2 regions of the Pseudomonas tremae genome follow, and region 2 is predicted to be linked to the other one. Evidence: riboswitches for the same ligand, from Rfam matches in the RefSeq annotation. Region 2 holds a riboswitch; the other holds the start of a gene.
The links. A riboswitch is a leader RNA that binds a small molecule or an ion and turns the genes downstream of it on or off. The one in region 2 is predicted to bind cobalamin.
Positions count from the first base shown of each region.

Region 1 (5,208 bases), 830 kb from region 2:
ATCGGCGCAGGATAAAATTCTTTCACCGGCCCCAGACAGATGATCGCCAGCGGCTTGGCACCGTCGGGCATGCCCAGCAATCCGGCCAGCGCTTCAGGGTCGAACAGCGACACCCAGCCCATGCCCAGCCCTTCGGCACGCGAAGCCAGCCACAGGTTCTGAATGGCGCAGGACAATGAGGCCATGTCCATTTCCGGCAAGGTACGGCGACCGAAGATGTGCTGCTCACGGCCTTCCATCAGTGCAGCGACCAGCACTTCCGCGCAATCGTTGATGCCTTCTACCTTGAGTTTCATGAACTCGTCGGTGCGCTCGCCCAGTGCTTCGGCGGTACGAATACGCTCTTCTTCCACCTGCGCCTGCATCTTGCCGCGCAACAGTGGGTCACTGATACGAATGAAGCGCCAAGGCTGCATGAGCCCGACACTGGGTGCTTGATGCGCGGCTTCGAGCAAACGCGCCAGCAACGCGGGCGCGACTTCGCCACCGATGAAATGCCGCATGTCGCGGCGCTCGGCGATGGCGCGATACACCGCAGCCCGCTCTTGCTCGCTGAATGCCTGCTCGGTCATGGCTTGAACAGCGCCGCAATTGCCGGTGGGCAGGAAGGAAAATAGAAATGCACGTAGGACGCGGTCAGGCGTCCGAGGCGATACACCGCCTCTGCGCCCCGCCCACCATTGGGGCTGACGCCACGGGCAATTGGCTGCAGCTCGGTGCTGGTCAGCGAGTGGTGATAGGTATGACCGTGCAGCGTGCCCTCAGGCAGCTCGACCGCTTGCAGCGCCAGCGCCGCCAGACGCTTCTGCATGACCGCCTCACCGGCCAGCAAACCGACCAGGTCGGCGCGCACGCCCTCTACGTCGGTCAGAGCATCGAGCAGGTAGAGCATGCCGCCGCACTCGGCCAGGATCGGCTTGCCGGCAATATGGTGCGCCCTGATCGAAGCCTGCATCGTGAGGTTGGCGGCCAGCGCGACGTGGTGCAGTTCAGGGTAACCGCCCGGCAGGTAAAGGCTGTCGGCGTCTGGAATTTCGCTGTCATGGATGGGCGAGAAGAAGCTCAGCTCGGCACCCATGTTGCGCAACAGGTCCAGGCTGGCGCCATAAATAAAGGCAAACGCTTCGTCTCGCGCCACGGCGATGCGCACGCCGCTCAGCAACGGCTCGACCTGAACCGGGTCGGCCGCGGTAAATGTCACCGCCGGAGGCAAGGCCACTTCGCACGTGCTGGCCAAGGCCGCAGCGGCCATGTCCAGACGCAGGTCCAGGTCATTGAGCTCGCTGGCCTGCACCAGCCCAAGGTGGCGACTGGGCAATTCAAAACCCACTTCGCGTGACAACGCGCCATACCAGCGCAAACCTTCGGTCAGGCTGTTTTCCAGCAACTGCGCATGACGCACCGTGCCGACGCGGTTGGCCAGCACGCCGGCAAACGGCAAGTCCGGCTGATAGCGCGCCAGCCCCAGCGCCAGGGCGCCGAAGGTCTGGGCCATTGCAGTGCCGTCGATCACTCCCAGCACCGGCACGCCGAAGTGTCGCGCCAGGTCGGCACTCGAGGGCGTGCCATCGAACAGACCCATGACGCCCTCGATAAGAATCAGATCAGCTTCATCAGCGGCTTCCCACAACAGGCGGCGGCTTTCATCGGCACCGACCATCCACATGTCCAGTTGATAGACCGGCGCGCCACTGGCACGCTCAAGGATCATGGGGTCGAGAAAGTCCGGCCCGCACTTGAACACCCGGACCTTGCGGCCCTGATTGCGATGCAAGCGGGCCAGCGCGGCGGTGACGGTGGTTTTGCCTTGCCCGGAGGCTGGCGCGGCGATCAATACCGCCGGGCAATCGCGCGGAGCTCTCATTGCAGTGCTCTCATGGCAGCGTTCTCATAGTGAATGGCTCACAGCTCGATACCTTTTTGCGCACGAATACCGGACTGAAACGCATGCTTGACCACGCTGATCTCGGAGACCGTATCGGCCAGGTCGATCAACTCGGGTTTGGCGCCACGGCCGGTGACCAGCAAATGCTGCATAGGAGGACGCGCCTGCAGGTCGGTAAGCACCTGCTCAAGGTCAAGATAGCCATGCTTGAGGGCGATGTTCAGTTCGTCGAGCACCACCAGGCCGATGCCCGGGTCGCGGAGCATTTCCTGCGAGACGGCCCACGCGGCCTCAGCGGCAGCGATGTCGCGCTGGCGGTCCTGAGTTTCCCAGGTGAACCCTTCGCCCATCACGTGATAACGCACCTGCTCGGGGAAGCGCCGGAAGAACATTTCTTCGCCGGTGCTGTTGCGGCCCTTGATGAACTGCACCACACCGCACTGCATGTCGTGCCCCATGGCCCGAGCGAGCATGCCGAAGGCAGAACTGCTCTTGCCTTTGCCATTGCCGGTCAATACCAGAAGCAGCCCGCACTCGTTGGGGGAGCTGGCAATGCGCTCGTCCATCACGGCTTTCTTGCGCTGCATGCGCGCCAGGTGGCGTTCGTCGCGTTCGGGGGATTCGTTCATCTCGGCTCTCCGCTCGGGGCAGGCGAAAGCAGACGGAAGGACAGCACTGGACAGCACGGCAACGCCCTGCACAGAACATCACCCTCCGTGATGCCATTGAGTGATTCAGGCCGGTCTCCGGGCTCATGAGCGGGTCACCCCGGCTGCGCGCCTTCCCATGTAAAAACACAGTGGCGTCAGGCACAGCCTTGACTCATTTACCGTTGCGGGGGCAGCGCCGGGATCGGATCAGGAGATCCACACCGGCTTCCCTGTTTCACTCTGCCAGTCGCTGACTGCAAAGCACCTGAAACAAGCCGCGAAGGGTAGAGTGTTGGGCCGGGAGCGTCAATCTGCACTGCTGCCATTGGAGGCTGTTCCGGTACCTGATTGAACCTGTACGGCTCAATGCGCCTCTACCAGTGACAGGACAACGTCTTTTTATGGAGATTTCCCATGTTCAAACTCAGACCCCACTACGCCGTACTGCTTCTGGTCGCTGGCGGCCTAGCTGCTTGCGGCGAGTCGTCGACCCTGCAGGTGTCAGACGGCACAGGCCCGTCGCCGAAGCTGCCGGAGCCGAACAAGACGCTGATACCGACCGTCAACATCGCCCCTGCGATCGGCTGGGAAAACGGCGCCAAGCCGGTTGCTGCGCCAGGCACTCAGGTGGCGGCCTTTGCTGAACATCTGGATCACCCGCGCTGGCTGTATGTGCTGCCCAACGGTGACGTGCTGGTGGCGGAAACCAATTCGCCCGCCAAGCCGGATGATTCCAAGGGGATTCGTGGCTGGGTCATGGAAAAAGTAATGGGCCGTGCAGGTGCGGGCGTGCCGAGCGCCAATCGCATTACCCTGTTGCGCGACATGGACAAGGACGGCGTTGCTGAAACCCGCACGGTATTCCTGAAGGACCTCAACTCCCCGTTCGGCATGACCCTGGTGGGCAACAAACTCTATGTAGCCGACACCGACCGCCTGATCAGCTTCCCCTACCAGACAGGTCAGACCTCCATCAGCGCGCAGCCGACCAAAGTGGTCGATTTGCCGGGTGGTACGCTCAATCACCACTGGACCAAGAACGTCATCGCCAGCAAGGACGGCAGCAAGCTGTACGTGACGGTCGGCTCCAACAGCAACGTGGGCGAGAACGGCCTGGATAAGGAAGAAGGTCGCGCAGCGATCTGGGAAGTGGACGCCGCCACCGGCAACCACAGGATCTTCGCGTCGGGCTTGCGCAACCCGAACGGCATGGACTGGGAACCAAAGACTGGAAAGCTGTGGACTGCCGTCAATGAGCGAGACGAGATCGGCAGCGATCTGGTGCCTGACTACGTGACGTCAGTGCAGGATGGCGCTTTCTATGGCTGGCCTTACAGCTACTACGGCCAGCATGTAGACGAGCGCGTCAAGCCGCAGAACCCGGAATTGGTCGCCAAGGCCATTGCGCCTGACTATGCAGTCGGCCCGCACACGGCCTCGCTGGGCCTGGTATTTGCCGACGGCAAGACGCTGGCGGCGCCTTTCAACGAAGGCCTGTTCATTGGCCAGCATGGCTCATGGAACCGTAAACCGCACAGCGGCTACAAAGTGGTCTTCGTGCCCTTCAGCGGCGGCAAGCCCAACGGCGCACCGGTGGATGTACTGACCGGCTTCCTGAACAAAGATGAAAAAGCGATGGGCCGACCGGTCGGCGTGGTCAACGACCAGCGCGGCGGCTTGCTGGTGGCTGATGATGTTGGCAACAAGATCTGGCGCGTGACTTCAGCCAAGGCCGCTCAGTAACGCGGGTGCAGGGGGTGCAGGGGGTGTACGCAGAGCGTCACTAACAGCACTCCCACGCTGGGGCGTAAGGAACGATAGGCACTCGCGGGAAGCCTGTCTTACCCAAGCTCCAGCGTGGATACGCGTTGCAGGGCGCTCTGAGTGCGATCCCAAGTTGGAAAAGAACCGCTGATCAGCGGTTCATGTCTAAGGCCGATTCTGCGCCAGGCTGGCGGGTTGAATAACGCGCTTGGCGTTGAGGTAAGCGCGCTGCCAGTAAGGCTTGTCCAGGCTGTCGAGCTTGACCGTGCCACCAGTGGCCGGTGCATGCACGAATCGACCTTCGCCAACGTAGATGCCGGCGTGGGACACCTGCGAGCCACCCGATGTGGCGAAGAACACCAGATCGCCCGACTGCAGCTGTTCGCGACGAATATTCGGTGCGCCCATCACGATCATCTCGCGCGTGGAGCGTGGTAGAGAAATACCTGCCGCATCACGATAGACATAGCCTATAAGACCGCTGCAATCAAAACCGGAATCAGGCGTGTTGCCGCCCCAACGATAAGGCGTGCCGACGAGCCCCAAGGCACGAAACAGCACGTCTTCGGCAGCAGGAGAGAGGATCTGGGGCGGAGCCGTAACCACCGGACGCTGAACGATCCGGGGCGCTTTGGGCGGAGGCGGCGTGCTGGCACAGGCGCCCAACATCGCAGCAACGGAAATGACCATCAGGCGCAAAGCAATCGACATACACACAACAACCTGATCCGGATGCGGCTTACGCTGCCGAGTAGCTCAAAAACGCAGACAGACCCGAAGGTCTTGTCAGCGGATTTTATTTGTTCACGTTACGCCGCTTTGGCGCGGTCTTGACTGTAGTCGATGTCATCGCTGTTGTCTGCGTTGCAACCGGAGAAGATTTTACCGCCACTGCGCCGGGGGCCATCG
Region 1 is NZ_CP066270.1:1,629,331-1,634,538, reverse strand. Features, by position in the region: gene bluB (5,6-dimethylbenzimidazole synthase) at 1-572, opposite strand, end outside; gene I9H09_RS07535 (cobyrinic acid a,c-diamide synthase CobB) at 569-1,864, opposite strand; gene cobO (cob(I)yrinic acid a,c-diamide adenosyltransferase) at 1,903-2,514, opposite strand; cobalamin riboswitch at 2,606-2,819, opposite strand; gene I9H09_RS07525 (PQQ-dependent sugar dehydrogenase) at 2,950-4,278, shown strand; gene I9H09_RS07520 (C40 family peptidase) at 4,465-5,010, opposite strand; gene I9H09_RS07515 (C40 family peptidase) at 5,096-5,208, opposite strand, start outside.
Region 1: it holds a riboswitch for cobalamin, as region 2 does, so the genes downstream of both, cobO (cob(I)yrinic acid a,c-diamide adenosyltransferase) here and I9H09_RS11255 (ABC transporter substrate-binding protein) in region 2, are expected to answer to the same signal.

Region 2 (5,208 bases):
CGACAAGCTGACTCCGCTGGGCAACGCCGACACTCTGCAGCGGCAATTGATCGTAAGCCTTGAGCAAAGCCTCTGCCAGCAGCAACCGCTGTCGCTGCTGGCACTGGATATCGACGGTTTCAGCGCTATCAACAAAACGTTTGGTCATGCAGAGGGAGATGAAGTGCTGTCGGCGCTCAGCCATTTGCTGGCGCTCAACCTGCGTCGTCATGACCTGCTATGCAGGCTTGCCGGCGACCGCTTTGTAGTGCTGCTGCCCGATACTGGCGAGAGTCAGGCAAAGCTGTTGGCGCTGGAGTTGCAGCACGCAGTCGCCAGCCTGGCGCACAAAACCCGACAACAGGGTGAGCGTCTTCATCTGTCAGCCAGTGTGGCGGTGGTGATGGCGCTCAACGAAACACCAGACAACCTGCTACGTCGTCTCAACCTGTCACTGGCCCGCGCCCGGCGACCGCTGACGCGCACTGCCTGAGCATGCGTCAACGCTGTACGCACAGCTTGTAGCCAAGCCCGTGAGCGGTATGCAAAAGCGGCGTGTCATGGCCGTTGTGCAGTGTGCGCCTGAGGATGTGAATGCTGCTGCGCAGGCTGCTGCTGTTCGGTGCGTCGCGCCCCCACAGTACCGCTTCAAGCTCGGAATGCTTCACGATATGCGGGCTTTTGCGCATCAACAACTCCAGCAGCTTCATGCTGGTCGGGTTCAGCTTCAATGACACCTCGTTACGGGTGACCTCCAGGGTGTCGAGGTCAAAGCGCAGGTCGGCCACCATCAGCACCCGGCTGTCCTTGCGCTGCCGTCGCCCCACTACTGCTTCTATCCGGGCCAGCACTTCGGCCATTGCAAAAGGCTTGGTGATGTAATCATCGGCCCCGACCTTGAAGCCGATCAGACGATCGTCCAGCTCATCGCGAGCGCTGAGCATGACGATCGCGACTTCCGACTTCGAGTACTGACGCAGGCTGCGGCAGATCTGGTTTCCATCAATGCCCGGTAACATGATGTCCAGAACGATTGCATCAAAACGTTTCGAGGCGGCCAGGTGCAGCCCGCTCAGACCATCCAGCGCACCTTCGACCGCATGCCCTCGGAGTTCGAAAAACTCCAGCAGGTTATCGTGGATATCGCGGTGGTCTTCAATCACCAGAATGTTCATCGCAACGCCTTCCTGTTTTCTATCCAGCTGACCGGGTCAGGGTAGCCGATGACTTCAGGGGGCGAACGAGAGGCTGGTCATTACCATACGACAATGACCCCTTGCGGACAGGCCTCTGCAGCTTTGCCCGGCCGTAAAAGCACAAGGCAACCAGCAGGGAACTCAGCCACACAACGATACCCGCCCAGAAGGTGTGTGACATGTAGTGCCAGCCCTGAAGCACCCGCGTCGTGCCGTAGATCATGCCGAGCAACAGAATACCTGCCAGCAGCACGTTCGAATGCTGCCAGCAATAGCGCCGCGCCACGAAGTACAGGGCCAGCAGGCTGAATGCACTGGAAGCATGCCCGCCCGGCCAGCATCGCCCGGCACCTGCTTCATGCAGAAGATTGAAGTTCCTGAACCATTCGATATGTGCCTGAGTACCACCGTACAGCGTCGTTTCGACCGGGCAATACACGCTGGTGTGGCTTTTCAGGTAATGGATCATCCCTGTGCTCACCGCAAACGCGACCGTTACAAAAAAGAAATCGAGACGATGCCTGCGGGCGAATTGCAGAGGGCGTTCAAGCCGGGCGCGTATGGCGAGCTGCGTCAGGCCCGAGTTCCTGCGTCGCTCCAGCAGGGGCCAGACGAACGACATGATCGCACCGATTATTGCCAGTTCGCCGGTCAGGTTGGGGATGATCCTGGCCCATTTGTGGGTGATGGTCTCGAACAGATGAATTTGCCCAATGGGAAATACACCAGCGGCCGAATCAAACAGCATGTCGCTCAATTGCCGGTCGATGTTGGTCAGGTCAAACGTCACGAAAACCAGTAACGCGAGAAACACGGGTACACCCAGATTAATGCCGTAAAAACGCAGTCTGGTGCTGGTTGTTGTCGTCAATTGAATTGCTCGCTGTTGAGGTTGGCCCATTGTTCGGCACTCAGAGACCCAAGCAGTTTTGGCTGATGGCGTTCATCCATCCGCACGAAAAATGCTTCGGCATAATCACTCGAGCGCTCACCGCCCGGTACACCGACCTTGCGCTCGAACTGGTCGATACAACCACTGTGGGTGACCAGCACCAGATTTTCACCGCCGACCTTATGCGCCTGCACCGCTTTCATGAAGCCGCTGTCGCAGTCGTTAATCCAGTCCTGCGCGACGACCGCATGCCCTGCCAGCAGCTCTGCCGTCTGCTGGGTGCGCACTTTCGGGCTGGTGACCATGCGTGCGTGATCCATGCCCATCTTTTGCATGCCAGCGCCGACCGCCAGCGCTGCGTCGCGGCCTTTGGAGGTGATGCCGTCGGCGCTGGCCATGCACGGGTTCGTCGAGCGGTCACAGCGCTCGGCGTGCCGGATCATGACCACCACGTCACCGCGCAACCAGTGTTCGCGCAGCCCGGAGGTTTTCAGATTGTTACCGGCGCCGAGGTCCACCACATGTACGCCCGAGAACGCCATGTAGCACCACGCACAAATCGCTGCCAGGACAACGACCACCGACAACAAAGCGACGTGCTGATGCATTTTGAAGCGCTGGCGGATGCCTGTACCGGAAAGCAGATTCTTGTTGTTGATTACCGTGTCAGCCAAGTGACCACTCCTACACTGAGCCCATATGCAGCGGTGACCCGAGAAGCCCCCGAAGTCATGACCGCTCCCATGAAAGAAACATAGGTTCAGCATGGTGCCGAAGCAGTGAAGAAGATGTGAAAAGCGTGTTGGGAGCAAACACGCTGTTTTATCGTGAACACCTCTAAAATCAAGGCTTAGAGGCTTTTGGCGAATCAAACATGAAGATAATTTAAGCGTTTTTACGAACGTCGAGCGTGGCGAAGCCGGTTCGATGGCACAACCGTGCCTGCGTTTGCCGGTCAGGGCGCGTCCGAGCGAACGACCGCACGCGCAAAGCATTAGCCACTAAAACCCTTATCGTTTACCATGCCGGCCGTCGGTTTCCGAGAGGAACTAACAGGGAATTCGCACGCCTTGTGTCAACAAGGTCGAAACGAAACTGCCCCCGCAACTGTAGGCATCGAGCCTGCTCCATGACTGCCACTGGACTCGGGTCCGGGAAGGCCGGAGCGAGGTGATGACATGCCAGTCAGGAGACCTGCCGACCCGATTCAACCAACTAACCGGCGGGGTGTCCGGGAAGGACATCCGCACGCGTCGGCAGTTTCTGCCGTGCCCGGTCTTTTTTGACACGCCGGGGATGTGTTTTCCTATGTGCATTGCGCCTTGGCACCTGTCCCAATGGAGACTGCACTTCATGTCGTTGCCCCGCCTCGCCGCACTCGCTGCCTGCATGACGCTGTCCACGCTGACCTTTGCCGCGCCCACGCAATATCCCTTGACCCTTGAAAACTGCGGCTCGTCCCTGACCTTCGCCCACGCACCCGGCAAGGCCGTGACCATTGGCCAGGCTGGCACCGAAATGCTTTATGAGTTGGGCCTGGGCGACAAGCTGGTCGGCACTTCGCTGTGGTTCAACAATGTGCTGCCGCGCTTCAAGGCGCAGAACGACAAGGTAGAACGTCTGGCTGATAACGAACCGGGCTTTGAAGCGGTGATCGGCAAGCGTCCTGAACTGGTGGTCGTGCAACTGGAATGGATGGTCGGCAAACAGGGCGCGGTCGGTACCCGCGAGCAGTTTCATGACCTGAAGATCCCGACCTATATCCTGCCGTCCGATTGCGAGGGCAAAGACAATCTGGTCGGCGCCGATGGCACGCGCCTGGAGCCGTTCCGCATCGAGACCATCTACAAAAGCATCGAACAGCTGGCGCAGATTTTCGATGTGCAGGATCGCGGCGCTACGCTGGTCGCCGACCTCAGGGCGCGCCTGAGCGCGGCGATTGCCAACGTCAGACAGAACAAGGCCAACGATGTGTCAGCGCTGTTCTGGTTTTCCAGCTCGGACATCGCCAGCGATCCTTTCGTGGCGGGCCGCAAAGGCATTCCGGACTTCATGCTCAACAGCCTGGGCATGCGCAACATCGTCCAGTCCGATGAAGAATGGCCAACCGTAGGCTGGGAAACCATTGCCAAGGCCAACCCGAGCATTCTGGTGATCGCGCGCATGGATCGTCGCCGCTTTCCGGCCGACGACTACCAGAAGAAGATCGAATTTCTGAAGACCGACCCGGTAACGCGCAACATGGATGCGGTCAAGCATGACCGGATCGTTATCATCGACGCCGAGGGCATGCAGGCCGGCCTGCGCCTGTTCACCGGTTTCGAAGAGCTGGCCGACGCCGCCAATCGCTTCAACGCCGCACGATGAGACTGCCTGTAGCGCTTGGCCATCTGGTCTGGGTTGCCGCCGTGCTGGTGCTGGCGATCATGGTTGGCGCGGCGATAGGTGAAACCTCGATCAGCCTGAAGGTGGTTTTTCAGGTACTGGCCAACAAACTCTGGGCAGCCAACTATGTGCTCGACCCTATCGATGAAGGCATCGTCTGGAATTACCGGCTGACCCGCGCCATTGTGGCGGCAGCCTGTGGGGCCGGCCTGGCGATCTGCGGCGTGGTATTGCAATCGTTGCTGCGCAACCCGCTGGCCGACCCGTATTTGCTGGGTATTTCTGCCGGGGCCTCGACCGGCGCGGTACTGGTGGCCATTCTGGGCTTCGGGGCAGGCGCAATTTCCATGTCGGCCGGTGCATTCGCTGGCGCCGTGGCAGCGTTTTCGCTGGTCGCCCTGCTGGCGCATTCATCCCGAGGCACCACTGCCTCCGTGCAGATCATTCTGGCGGGTATCGCCGGCTCACAGCTATTCAACGCGCTGACCTCGTTCATGATCACCAAATCCGCCAGTTCCGAGCAGGCTCGGGGCATCATGTTCTGGCTGCTGGGCAACCTCAGCGGCGTACGCTGGCATTCGGTCTGGCTGGCCGTGCCGACGGTGCTGGTGGGTCTGCTGGTGTGCCTCTGGTACAGACGCGCGCTGGACGCCTTCACCTTCGGCAGCGACTCGGCAGCGTCTCTCGGCATAGCGGTACGGCGCGTGCAGATCATCCTGATCGCCACAGCAGCACTGGTCACCGCGATCATGGTCT
Region 2 is NZ_CP066270.1:2,461,706-2,466,913, reverse strand. Features, by position in the region: gene I9H09_RS11275 (GGDEF domain-containing protein) at 1-472, shown strand, start outside; gene I9H09_RS11270 (response regulator transcription factor) at 480-1,154, opposite strand; gene I9H09_RS11265 (phosphatase PAP2 family protein) at 1,174-2,076, opposite strand; gene pmrG (lipopolysaccharide core heptose(II)-phosphate phosphatase PmrG) at 2,043-2,741, opposite strand; cobalamin riboswitch at 3,084-3,283, shown strand; gene I9H09_RS11255 (ABC transporter substrate-binding protein) at 3,421-4,434, shown strand; gene I9H09_RS11250 (FecCD family ABC transporter permease) at 4,431-5,208, shown strand, end outside.